One region of the Microbacterium sp. NPDC087591 genome, then DNA from elsewhere that is predicted to be linked to it. Evidence: riboswitches for the same ligand, from Rfam matches in the RefSeq annotation. Region 1 holds a riboswitch; each other region holds the start of a gene.
What was found. Region 1 has a riboswitch for thiamine pyrophosphate ahead of ACIOVG_RS09645 (ECF transporter S component). Riboswitches for the same ligand answer to the same signal wherever they lie in the genome.
Positions count from the first base shown of each region.

Region 2: another riboswitch for thiamine pyrophosphate. It lies ahead of ACIOVG_RS14320 (hydroxyethylthiazole kinase); the one in region 1 lies ahead of ACIOVG_RS09645 (ECF transporter S component).
Region 3: another riboswitch for thiamine pyrophosphate. It lies ahead of thiM (hydroxyethylthiazole kinase); the one in region 1 lies ahead of ACIOVG_RS09645 (ECF transporter S component).

Region 1 is NZ_JBIUWU010000001.1:2,030,719-2,034,990, reverse strand. Features, by position in the region: gene ACIOVG_RS09655 (energy-coupling factor transporter transmembrane component T family protein) at 1-397, opposite strand, end outside; gene ACIOVG_RS09650 (ABC transporter ATP-binding protein) at 394-1,845, opposite strand; gene ACIOVG_RS09645 (ECF transporter S component) at 1,848-2,504, opposite strand; TPP riboswitch at 2,495-2,606, opposite strand; gene ACIOVG_RS09640 (D-alanyl-D-alanine carboxypeptidase) at 2,689-4,269, shown strand.
Region 2 is NZ_JBIUWU010000002.1:768,943-773,214, forward strand. Features, by position in the region: gene ACIOVG_RS14310 (PaaI family thioesterase) at 1-469, opposite strand, end outside; gene ACIOVG_RS14315 (bifunctional hydroxymethylpyrimidine kinase/phosphomethylpyrimidine kinase) at 466-2,031, opposite strand; gene ACIOVG_RS14320 (hydroxyethylthiazole kinase) at 2,028-2,222, opposite strand; TPP riboswitch at 2,214-2,305, opposite strand; gene ACIOVG_RS14325 (hypothetical protein) at 2,275-2,544, opposite strand; gene ACIOVG_RS14330 (NAD(P)-dependent oxidoreductase) at 2,541-3,461, opposite strand; gene ACIOVG_RS14335 (TetR/AcrR family transcriptional regulator) at 3,458-4,081, opposite strand.
Region 3 is NZ_JBIUWU010000003.1:15,342-19,613, forward strand. Features, by position in the region: gene ACIOVG_RS14575 (bifunctional hydroxymethylpyrimidine kinase/phosphomethylpyrimidine kinase) at 1-1,042, opposite strand, end outside; gene thiM (hydroxyethylthiazole kinase) at 1,039-1,887, opposite strand; TPP riboswitch at 1,878-1,971, opposite strand; gene ACIOVG_RS14585 (NAD-dependent epimerase/dehydratase family protein) at 1,978-2,970, opposite strand; gene ACIOVG_RS14590 (DUF402 domain-containing protein) at 3,033-3,752, opposite strand; gene pheT (phenylalanine--tRNA ligase subunit beta) at 3,818-4,272, opposite strand, start outside.

The sequences.
Region 1 (4,272 bases):
CGAGCTGGGTGGGATCCGTGCCACCGAACAAGAGGATCGTGGGCAACCCGAGCGCGATGACGCGCAGGCTGACCGCGATCGCCAGCGTGATCGAATCGTCGCTGATCGTCGCGAACCCGAACGTGAAGTAGATGTGCCCGGCCGGCTCGGCGTAGAGCAGCATGCTGACGCCGGCGATCGGCGCGAAGATCACGATCGGCAACAGCCGTTTCAGCACCGTGCGCAACCGCAGCCCGGTCAGCGGGAGGCAGAGCAGCTGCAGTGCGATCGCGGCCAGAGCACTCGTGACGTCGATCGATGCGAACAGCGGCACCGACAGCAGCACCGCGAGCACCAGCTTGGTCACGGGGTTCACGCCGTCGAGCCAGACGGTCCGCGTGGTCTCGGCGGTGGTCATGAGGCCGCCGCCAACTCGATGCGATGCCCGCCCAGATGCCGGATCACGGCGTCGTCGTGCGTGACCGCGATGATCGACCGACCACGCGCGATCTCCTCCTGCAGCAGCGCCACGAGCGAGATCCACCCGCGCCGGTCCTGCCCGAACGTCGGCTCGTCGAGCACGATCACCTCCGGCGCTCCCGCGAGCACGGTCGCCACCGACAGCCGCCGCTTCTGTCCGCCCGAGAGCGTGAACGGGTTGGCGAGGGCGAGCGGGGCGAGCCCCAACCGCTCCAGCAGCCCGTCGACGACGGCATCCGTGCGCGCCTGGTCCCAGCCGAGCGCGCGCGGACCGACCGCGAGCTCATCCCGCAGGGTCTGGGCGAGGAACTGATGCTCCGGCTCCTGGAACACCATGCCGATGCGGGTGAGCAGTTCGCGCGATGTCCATCGGATCGGACGCACTCCGCGGCGCCCTGCGAGCTCGGGGGCGGCGCGCACCTCCCCCGCCTGCTCGGGGATGAGACCGGCCAGCGTCAGGGCCAACGTGGACTTGCCCGCACCGTTCGGGCCGGTGATGACCGTCGCATTGGCACGCGGCACGTGCAGGTCGAGTCCTGACTGCACGACCACGTGCGGATCGCGGGCGACCGCGAGACCGGATGCCGTGAGCACATCGGATGCCGCCACCTGTTCGAGCAGGGGAAGGTCGATGCCCCGGTCGGGCACCCAGACCCCAGCGTCGGCGAGTGCGGCGCCGTGCTCGGCGAACACCCGCTCGGGGGATCCATCCGCGAGCAGGCCGCCGTCGGCGGCGAGCACGATCACCCGCGTCATCAGGTCGACCCACACGGGAGTGCGATGCTCCACCACGATCAGCGTCGCTCCGCTCGCGGTGACGGCCCGTTCCACGCTCGAGCGCACCTCGCGCACACCCTCGGGGTCGAGGTTCGCGGTCGGTTCGTCGAGCAGCAGCAGTCCGGGGCGCATCGCCAGCACGCCGGCGAGCACCAGTCGCTGCTTCTGCCCTCCCGACAGCGCCTTGGTCGGTCGCTGCAGCGGCACGTCGAGACCGACCGCCTCCAGCGCCTCGGCCACTCGGCCGGGGATGTCGGATGCGGGGACTCCGAGGTTCTCGCAGCCGAATGCCACGTCGTCGCCGACCTTGGACAGCACGATCCCGGCATCCGGGTCCTGCAGCACCAGACCCACCTGTCCGCGTCGGGACTCGGGGGCGGCGCCATCCACGCGGAGGGAGCCGGTGCGCTCACCTTCGTCGTCGTCGCCGAGCACCCCGGCGAGCCCCGCGAGCAGTGTCGACTTGCCCGCACCGGAAGCGCCGAGCAGCAGCACCCTCTCGCCCGGCTCGATCGTGAAGGTCACGTCGGCGACAGCCGGCCGCTTCCGCCCGGCGTACCGCCACCCCCAGCCCGCAGCCTGCACGCGGGCCGGGGCGGCGAATGTCACGCTCAGACCTCGCGCACGTGCTCTCGCCCGGCGGCGAAGCGGCTGAGGGCGCCGGTGACCGCGAGGGCGCGCACGAGCAGCCAGCCGACGACACCGGCCAGGATCGCACCCGACACCACGACGCTGACCAGGTAGATCGTGTTGAACTCGATCGACTTCAGGATGTTCGGCGAGCTGCCGTAGAACAGCTCGAACACCCAGGCGGCGACCGCAGCGCCGACTCCCGCGAGAGCGGCCACCGCGATGCCGAAGCGACGGTAGAAGAACAGCGCGAAGATGATCTCCGCTCCCAGTCCCTGCACGAGTCCGGAGAGGACGGTCGAGATGCCCCACACGTTGCCGATCAGCATCGACACGATCGCGGCGACGAGCTCGACCACCAGGGCGGCGCCGGGCTTGCGGATCACGAGACCGCCCACCACGCCGCCGAGCAGCCAGATGCCGACGGCGATGCCGCCGAGGCCGGGGGTCAGCGCATCCGCCGCGCCGAACCAGGCGTAGCCGATCGTGTTCCAGCCCCAGAAGACCAGACCGATCGCGACACCGAGGACAGCGGCGACGACGATGTCGACGACGCGCCAGCGCCAGACCGGGGCGCGATGAAGATCCTTCGACGCGGCGGATGCCTGCTGTGCGGATGTGGACGTGGACGTACTCATCTGAACTCCTCCCTGCGCTGGCATGACCCAGATCAGGTTCGACGGTCGAAGCGCGATTCGCTCCCTCTCAGCCCGGCTCGCCGGACTCCCGTGGTTGTGTTTCCGATCTTACCCAGTCGCGGCGCCACCGTGGCTCCTCGTCGCATGACCGCGAATCGGTCGATGAATTCGGTAGCGTAGGCAAGTGACCGCTTCTGACCCTGCCGAGGCCACCGCCGCAGACGCCCCCGGCGCCGACACCATCGGCGATGCTCCGCAGGAGGGCGCGCCCGAGGTGGCCGCGCCAGAATCGGCGGCGGACGAGCACGAAGCGGTGGTCGCACCGGAGCCTCTCGCCGACGACGCTCCCGTCTCCGACGACGCTGCAGATGCCACCGACGTCCTCGCTCCCGCCGCCGCGCAGTGGGCTGATGAGAAGGCGCACGCCACGGCACTGACGTGGGTCGATACCGAGACGGTCGCCGGCAGCTCTCCGGCACCGACGTTCGACCAGGCCCCCGACATCGAGCCCGGCGACGCGCTGATGCGCGGAGCGAGACTGCGTCCGGCGATCGCCCGCCCCGGCGTGCTGGTGCCGCTCGGCGTGCTGGTCGGGCTGGTCGCGACGTACGTCGGGGGCGCTCTGCTGTGGCCGTTGCACGAGGTCGCCCCGACCGTGGAGTCGGTGGAGTTCACCACCACGGCGGCCCCGGCCGCGGCTGTGACGTGGCCGGCACAGGGCAGCGCCGCCGTGGGAATCGACGGGATGACGACCTCGGCCTCGACGCCCGACGCGGTGAGCATCGCCAGCATCACCAAAGTGGTCAGCAGCCTCATGGTGCTCGACCGGTTGCCGCTGGCCCCCGGTGAGCAGGGTCCCGAGTTCTCCTTCACCTACGGCGACAGCCTGGAGTACTGGTCGTACCGACGGTCCGATCAGTCCGCGCTCGACGTCCCCGTCGGCGGAGTGCTGACCGAGTATCAGCTCCTCCAGGGGACGCTGCTGGGATCCGCCAACAACTACATCGATCGTCTCGCGTCGGAGATCTGGGGGTCCGATCAGGCCTTCGCCGAGGCGGCGACGGTGTGGCTGCGCGACCGCGGACTTTCGGGTATCACGGTGGTCACGCCGTCCGGTTTCGACGAACGCAACGTCTCCACACCCGAGTCCCTCGTCGCACTGGGCGAGTACGCGATGAAGAACCCGGTCTTCGCCGAGATCGTGGGCACGAGGTCGGTGGACCTGCCGGGAGCGGGCACCGTCGAGAACACGAACGGGATGCTCGCCGATCCCGGCGTGGTCGGGATCAAGACCGGCACCCTGGTCGGGTGGAACCTGCTGACCGCCAAGGACATCACCGTCGGCGACACCACCGTGCACCTCTTCGCCGCGGTGCTCACGCAGGACGACGATGCGCAGCGCCTCGCCGCGACGCGGAGTCTGTTCGCCGAGGCCGAGGCAGCCCTGCAGGCGCAGGAACCTGCCGTCACCGAGGGCACGGTCGTCGGCGAGGTGCGCACCGTGTGGGGCGAGAAGATCGACGTGATCGCGGATGCCGACGCCGACGTCATCCTCTGGAACGGCGCCGCGCCGCAGGTAACCCCCGAGTTCACGCTGGACGCGGAGCGGGATGCCGGAGACCGGATCGGCACCCTCACCACCACGGGACCACTCAACACGACCACGACGCCCCTGGTGCTCGCCGACGACATCGAAGGCCCGAGCCCATGGTGGCGGCTGACCCACCCGATCGAGCTGCTGGGCATCGACTCCGCCCGGAGCTGACCC
Region 2 (4,272 bases), on a different contig from region 1:
CCCCGCGGAGAGTGAGCACGGCACTGGTGATGGTTGCCACGGTCTTTCCGTCTTCCCGCGTGATCTCGCAGGCGTACTGACTGATGCTCCGCCCCGCGTGGGTGCAGTGAGCATCAGCGGTGAGCGGTCCCGACCACGCCGGTCGCAGGAACCTCGCGTTCAGGTCCAGGCTCGTGAACGACTCATCGACTCCGACCACGGTCGAATGCGCAGTGCCGATCGCCGCGTCGGCCAGCTCGCACAGAGTGCCACCGTGGATAGTTCCCTGCTGATTGCCGTGCTTGTCCACGTCAGCCAGAAGCCGCACGCGCGCAGAGCGCTCGGCCACGGCGACAAGCTCGAGTCCGAGCAGCCGAGATACCGCCGTCGGGTACCTCAGATGGGTGTGATCCTCAGGGCCGAGCTCTTCGGCAAGGTGGCGTCGCAAGAAGTCGAGCACAGGCAGCGGGGCGTTTTCGTGAGAGTTCATCCGCGGACTCCACTTCCGGCGCGGCCGCCACTGTCTCCGGCACCACGATCGGCTGCTCGACCGGTCAGTACGGTGTCTTCATCGACATCTGGTGCGGCGAAGAAGTTGTGCTCATGCTTCGAGGACAGCCGGAATGCGTTCCACATCGCGTGCCGTGTCGTGTCATCGGAGGCTGCGGCGAGTCGGGTGACGGTGTCGATGGCAGTGCGCGTGGATGCGGCGAATGCGGGGTCGGCGTAGGTGTCGAGCCAGGGCCTGTAGGGATGTTCCGGGTGCGAGCGCCACTGCAGGCGTTCGCCGAGGTCCTGGTAGATCCAGAAGCACGGCAGCAGCGCGGCGACGAGCACGCGGTAGTCGCCGCGCGCGGCGGTCGCGAGGAGGTGGTTCAGGTACGCGGTCGTCACGGGATCAGGCTCCGTGGACCGCAGGGTCTCATCGGTGAGCCAGCACTCGTGCAGATGCAGTTCGCCGGTGATCGAGGTCTCTGCACATCCGGCCCAGAAGGCCTGCTCCGCGGAGGTGGGGGCGAGGCGTGACGCGTCGGCGAGCACCCGGGCGTAGTCGCGTAGATAGAGGGCATCCTGGGCGAGGTAGTGCAGGAAGACGCCGCGATCCAGGGTGCCCTCGCCGAGCCCGCGCACGAACGACAGCGCGTCGATGTCGGCGCGGATACCGGCGATGCCGGCCCACCAGTCCGCCTCCACCTCGGCCGGGGTCGGTGCGGTGGTGACGCCGCCACGGGCCCAGAGCCCCGCGAAGTGGCTGACCGGCCCCTGCCCGGTTCCGACGGCGAGCTCGGCGCCATGGCGGATGCTCTCGATGAGCCATCGCTTCGACTCCCGCGTCGCTTCCACCCAATCCCCCGACGCGGCGATGCGGGTCGCGAGCGCCGACGACAGAGAGCAGCCCGTTCCGTGCGTGTTGCGCGTCTCGACACGGGTACCGGAGAACTCGGTCACCACAACCGTTCCGTCGACTGCTTCGACGAGCGCGTCGGGCAGCTGTGGTCCCGAGAGGTGTCCGCCCTTGGCGAGCACCCGCACCCCGCATTCCAGGGCGACCCGGCCCGCCTGCGCGAGCACCTGATCCCAGGTGACGGCGACCGGCGCGTCGGCGAGGATCGCGAGCTCGGGGATGTTCGGGGTCACCAGATCGGCGTGGGAGAGCATCCGGCGCAGAGCCCGTTCCGCGTCCGCGTCGAGCAGCCGGTCGCCGCTGGTGGCGACCATCACCGGGTCGAGCACCACGAGAGGCGGCCGCACCCGGTCGAGCCAGCCGGTGACCGACTCGATCACCTCGGCGGTGCCGAGCATCCCGATCTTCACCGCGTCGATCGCGACATCGTCGGACACAGCGTCCAACTGCTCGACCAGGAAGGCCGCCGGGGGCACGTGCACCGACCGCACCCCGTGCGTGTTCTGCGCCACCAGCGCGGTCACGACCGCCATGCCGTAACCGCCGTTGGCCGCGATGCTCTTCAGATCCGCCTGGATGCCCGCCCCGCCGGTCGGGTCCGTCCCTGCGATGCTCAGCACCCGCGGCACCGGTCGTCGCCCGTTCATGCTGCGTCCCACGCGGCACGCAGCTCGGGAACGTCGACCATCGCCGCGACTGCGCCGAGGGCGAGCGGGACGTTGGCGGTGAAGTTCGTCACCGCAATGTTGGTCACGCACTGCACGAGTGGCGCGTGGTCGCGCAACTCGTGCAGCAACGAGACAGTGGACTCGATCGGGTGTTCTGGCGTGCGCGTCATGCGCGACATCCCTTCGCTAGTACGAACTAGATCAGGTTCGACGGGTGTGATCTCAGCCCTGCGGGGCACCCCGTGTCACGTGTGTGTTCTCACGCTGCCCACCCTCCCGCTCGAGGTGCAGCATCGGGTGCGGCTGCCCCTCGCCATCCTCGACAGCCACCCAGATCTCCGGCATCTGCGGGAGGTAGGCCTCGACCTGACGCTCGTACCCGTCGATCTCCTCGGGTGTCAGGAAGTGATGCGTCGCCTCGACCGCGGATCTCCAGACTGCGACGAGCCGAGCGTGATCATGCGACACGCCGGCGCGGATGATGATCGTCATCGCGAGGCTTCCGTGGGGTCGTTTGCTGATGCGCCCTCCGGCTCGGCTCGGGCAGCGAATGCTGCGGTCACCCCGATCATGTCGAGTGCCCCCATTCCGGCGGCCGCGGCTTCCTCGTACAGTTCCCGGCTTGCGGTGATCAGCGGATGCGCCGATCCGGCCACCTGCGCAGCGTCTTCGGACAACCGCGCGTTCTTGAGCACGTCGGCGATCGCCGCCTGAGCCGACAGGTCGTCGTCGGTGAGCTTCTGTGCCTTGCCACGGGAGACCACCGATGCCATCGGGCCGGCGGCCAGCACCTCCCGCAGCACGTCGAGGTCCGCGCCGCTGCGGGAGGCGAAGTGGAATGTCTCCGCCAACCCCGTGACCATCGTGATGAGGAAGGTGTTCACCGCCAGCTTCATCGACAGGGCGGCGGGGATCTCCCCGCACCTGAAGACCTGCGAGCACATCGCTGCGACCACGGGCTCCGCCTCGGCGACCGCGCCCGCCTCTCCAGCGAGCATTCCCACCAGTTTCGCCTCGATTGCCGGGCCACGAGACCCGGATACGGGCGCTTCGACGTACCGGCCTCCGGCAGCGGTCACCTCTGACGCGAGCGTGCGAGAGAACGCTGTCGTGAAGGTCCCCATCTGAATCACCGTGTGATGTGCCACCAGCGTGGAGAATTCGTCCGTGCCACGTGCCAGCACAGCGTCGACTCCCGCCTCGTCGCGCAGCATGAGGATCACGGTCTCCGTGGCGTCGAACACGCCCGCGACATCGGCTGCCGCCCGCGCGCCGGTCGCAACCAGTTCGTTCATGGGGTCAGCTGAACGCGCCCATACGACCACATCGAACCCGGCCCGGACGAGGTTGCTCGCCATGGGGACTCCCATGATGCCGAGGCCGATGAAGCCCACCGTCTTGGAGGTCATTTCCCTTCTTCCTCTCCGCATGGTGTGATCCGCGCTCGATCCAGCGCCGCACGGGCGTGAGCCGCGGAAGCGGCGCGGTCGGGTGCCGGTCGCAGTCCGAGCAGTCGTTGCCGGTGCCACTCGCCGAGCAGCAGGGCGAACAGCGCCTCTGCGCGCCCGTGATCCGCGTCGCTGTCGTCCCGAGGCAGCCGGGCGTCGATCGCCGCGATGTACCGACGAGGGCCCCTGTCGTAGAAGCGTTCGGCGAGTTCGGGGAAGCGGCGGGATTCGGCGATGACCAGTCTGTGCAGGCCGATCGCATCGTCGGAGTGCAGCGCGTGCACGATCTTGGGTGCGAGCTGCTCCAGGCCATCGGCTGGCCATGCCTCGTGCAGCGTCTGCTCGCTCAGGCGTTCGACAGCGGCCAGGAAGACGTCCGTGCGGTCGCCGAGATAGGTGTAGATCGTCCGTTTGGTCACGTGTGCGTCGGCAGCGATGCGATCGAGGGTCACCGGCTCGAAACCTTCGTCGACGAACAGCCGCACGGCAGCATCCAGGATGTCGTCGCGTCGCTGAGTGCGTTCCGTCTCGGTGGGACGCCCCCGCTTGCGCGCGATTCCCGCGCTCCCTGTGCCTGCCATCTGCTTCCTCCTCGCGCTGCGTCTCACAATCCATTATGGAATGAAACCTCACAAGTATCATTTTGCGACAGGCGACCCCCGCGTGACAAGGAGGCCCCTCCGCGGGCGGGCACATCCTGATCCACTGCATCGAACTCCTCGGCGGTCAGCGCGCCTTCCGCGAGCAGGTGCGCCCGCATCCCGACGTCTCG
Region 3 (4,272 bases), on a different contig from region 1:
CGTGGGCGCGCACGAGCAGCTCCCGCAGCGCCGATTCCGCCGCGGTGTCCAGAAGCCGGTCGCCGCTGGTGGCGACCATGACCGGGTCCACCACGACGATCGGGGGACGGACCGCGTCCAGCCACGCGATCACGGTGCGCACGACCTCGGCATCCGCGAGCATCCCGATCTTGACGGCGTCGATGACGATGTCGTCCGACAGCGTGTCGAGCTGCTGCCGCAGGAAGTCCGATGGCGGGACGTGGATGGCACGCACTCCCTGAGTGTTCTGCACCGTCAGAGCCGCGATCGCTGCCATGCCGTATCCGCCGTTCGCGGCGATGGACTTGAGATCGGCCTGGATGCCGGCACCGCCGGAGGGATCGCTGCCGGCGATCGTGAGCACCCGGGGCACCGAGGCCGACTGCCAGCGTCGACGGAACTCCGCCGCCGCCGCAGCCGGAGCCTCTGCGGCGCAGAGCGCCGACACCACCGCGATCCCGACAGCCCCCGCCGCACGCAGCGGCTCGATGTCATCGATCCCGACGCCGCCGATCGCGACGCAGGGCAGGGGGCTGGCCTCCACGAACTCCCGGAACCCCTGGATGCCGAGGGCCGGCGGGTGGTCGGGCTTGGTGAGCGTCGGACGGATGACACCGACGCCGAGATAGTCGACTGTGCCGGCCGGGAGCGCGCGGACCGCGTCGAGGTGCTCCGGTGCATTCGCGGTGAGGCCGATCAGCGCGTCGGGGCCGAGCTCCTGGCGCGCCCGCAGCACCGAGGCATCGCCCTGCCCGAGATGCACGCCGTCGACTCTGGATCCCTGAGCCCGCGCCGCGACCGCGGCGTCGAGGCGGTCGTTCACCACGAGCAGCGCGCGACCGTCGATCACTGCCGAGAGTGCGAGCAGCTGCTCCACGACGTCACCGTCCGACGCGTGCTTCTCGCGGAGCTGAACGATGCGCACGCCGCCGTCGACCGCCTCCCGGACGGTCTCGACCACACCGCGTTCGCCGCACAGCGCCGCATCGGTGACCAGGTAGAGCGAGAGGTCGGCGCTCACCGGCTGCTCTCCTCGACGCGCGCGGCGGTCACGAGGTCATCCGGCTGCACGCCGGCGAGGGCATCGAGCAGAGCGACCGCGAAGCTGCCGGGTCCCACCGACGCCGCGGCAGCGCGCTCTGCGGCGATCGTGTACACGAGCGTGGCGGCCGCGACGGCGCCGAGCGCGGAGATCCCGGTCGCGCGGGCGGCCCCGAGGAAGGCCGCCATCACGGCGCCGAGCGCACAGCCCCCACCGGTGACGAGCGTGAGCTGCGGATCGCCGTTCGCGATGCGGATCACGCGCTCCCCGTCGGTGATCAGGTCGACCGGTCCGGAGACGGCGACCACGCTGCCGTACCGGTGGGCCAGTGTGGCAGCCGCGTCGGCCGCATCATCCGTGCTGTCGGTCGCGTCCACCCCGCGACCGCCGCCGCTGAGTCCGGCGAGCGCGAGAATCTCCGACGCATTGCCGCGCACAGCGGTGGGACGCAGCGCCACGAGCTCCTGCGCCAGGGCGGTACGCACCGGCAGCGCGCCGATCGCGACCGGATCGAGCACCCAGGGAGTGCCGGCGGCCGACGCTCCCGCTGCGGCCTCCCGGCTCGCGGTCCGCTGCTCGGGCGTAGGAGTGCCGAGGTTGATGAGCACGCCGGAGGCGACACCGGCGAACATGCCGCTCTCCCCCACGATGTCGACCATCGCCGGAGCAGCACCGACGGCGAGGAGCACGTTCGCGGTGAAGCCCGTGACGACCGCGTTGGTGATGCAGTGCGTCAGGGGCGGAGCGGCTCGCACCCTCTGGAGCAGCACCACCGCCTCGGATACGACGACGGAATCGGACGATGGACGCAGACGATCGCTCAATGCGACATCCCTTCGCTAGTACGAACTAGATCAGGTTCGACGGGTCTGTTCTCAGCCGCGGTCGCGGCACCCCGTGTCACTGATCGCAGTCTAGCGAAGGGGCGGTTCTGCTCGGGTGAGTCCGGCCAGCAATGCACGTTCGTCTTCCCGCGCGAGGCCTGCGCGCCGCTCGCGGTCGACGCCGCGCGCGATCTCATCGGCCACGACACGGGCGATCGTGTCGTCGATCGACCGCAGCACTCCCCCCGTCCGGTGGAACGCCGCGTTCGATCGCGTCATGAACCCGGTCATGTCGGCAGGCAGCCACAGCGGCAGGGACCTCTCCCCCGCCCAGTACGCGACGCCGTGGTCTGCGAGCCAGTCATCGTCGCCGACGACAGTCTCACCACGGTGGCCGGCCGCATTCCGGATGCGCAGGAGCACCTCCCGCAGCGGATGCCGGTCGCCGACCGCGTTCACCGCACCCCTGACTCCGGCCGACGATGCCGTGACCACGTAGGCGGCGAGATCGTCGACGTCGATCACCTGCGTCGCGCGGCCCTCGAGCGGTGGCAGGAGCACCCGATCGCTCCCGGCCCGCGCGAACGCCGCCGCCCAGTAGCCGAAGCGGTCGCTGGGGTCGCCGTCGCCGACGATCAGCCCAGGGCGCACGATCAGCGCCCGGTCGCCGAGGGTGCGCACGTGCTCCTCGGCGGCGACCTTCTCTGCGGCGTAGTCGTAGGCGTCGCCGGGCACGGCTGCCTGATGCACGGGAGCGGATTCGTCGGCGCCCGGGGTCGCTTCATCCGCGTAGACAGACACCGACGAGACGTACGTCCATCGGCGCGCACGTGCTCCGAGCGCGGCCACAGCGGCAGCGACGTGATCGGCCCGCGAGGAGACGTCGACCACGTGATCCCAGTCGCGCGCGAGCCGGTCGTACGCATCGGAGCGGTCACGGTCACCGCGCACGAGGGTCACTCCCGGCGGCTCCGGCCGTTCGCCACGGGCCAGGCAGGTCACCGCGGCCCCGTCATCCGCCCAGCGGCGGGCGATCCGCCCGGAGAGCCAGCCGGTTCCCCCCAGGATCAGCACGTCCGTCATGCACCCATGACACCAGCATCCGTGGCCGCGGGGAAGTTCTTCCGCTCAGAGCAGAGGGATCGTCACTCAGCGGTGGGAAGCTCGTCGATGCCGGCGAGCCGCGGGACGGTCCAGGTCGGATCCGGCCGCCAGTCGCGCCATTCGGCGTCGAACGGCCAATCCCCCGCACGGAACGACGCGATGGCCGCATCCGCGTGGCGCTCGATCTGCGCGGCCTGCTCCGCGCTGAGACGCCCCTGTTCGATCGCGGCGACGACCTCGTCCTCGTCCTTCAGGTGGATTCCCCCGTCTGCATCGATCTCCACATCGAGGATGTGATCGGATGTGTACGTGTCGTGATCGGTGCGCAGATGCGCGTTCTCGAGATTCACGTACCAGCCCGCGAACTCCCATTCCGGACCGGTCATGTCGCTCCAGAACAGCCACACGGACCACGCGGCACCTGCCGGGGCGATCCGCAGGATGCCGTTGCCCCACCACTCCTCGACGACGCGCCTGCGCGGTTCGAGCCAGCGCCGGTCGAGCGGCACACTGCGCACCCGCTGACCGTCCGCCGCGCCCTGGCCCTCCTGCAGGGTTCCTGCAGCCAGCCACGCGACCAGACCACGTTCGTCGTCGCGCACCACCCGCATCGGAGTGATCGTCGACGGCTCCCCCTGCTGCCAGCCCGGCTTGCGGTAGTGCCAGTCGATCTGTGCACCGGGCGCGAGGAACGGCCCCTCGCCCAAGGGGCGTACGCTCTCGGGCACGGCCGCCGGGGTGCTCTGCGGAAGGATGCTCATCCCGTCACGCTACCCCGGTCGGCCTGCGCCGTCGGTGCGATTCCGCCGCCTGCCCCTGGTGCTGCTCAGTCCCGGATCGCCGCGCCGAAGCGCTCGGCTGCGACCGCGACACCGGCGAGCTTCGCTTCGGACGCCTCCGCCGACGTCAGCGTGCGATCGTCGGCGCGGAAGCGCAGGGCGAACGTCAGGCTCTTCGAGCCGGCGGGAACACCCTCGCCGCGGTAGTCGTCGACGAGCCGCACGGACTCGAGCAGGGCGCCGGCGCCCTCGGCCAGAGCGGCGCGGACATCGCCGGCGGCCACATCCGCGGGAACCGTGAGCGACACGTCCTGAGTGGCTGCGGTGAAGGTCGACAACGACTCGGCGACGACCCGGCGTCCCGCCAGCGACAGGATCAGGTCGAGGTCCAGCTCGAGCACGATCGCCCGTCCTGGCAGATCGGCGTCGTCCGAGACCACGGGATGCAGCTCACCGACGTAGCCGACCTCGGCGCCGTCGACCTGCAGGGTTCCCGTGCGTC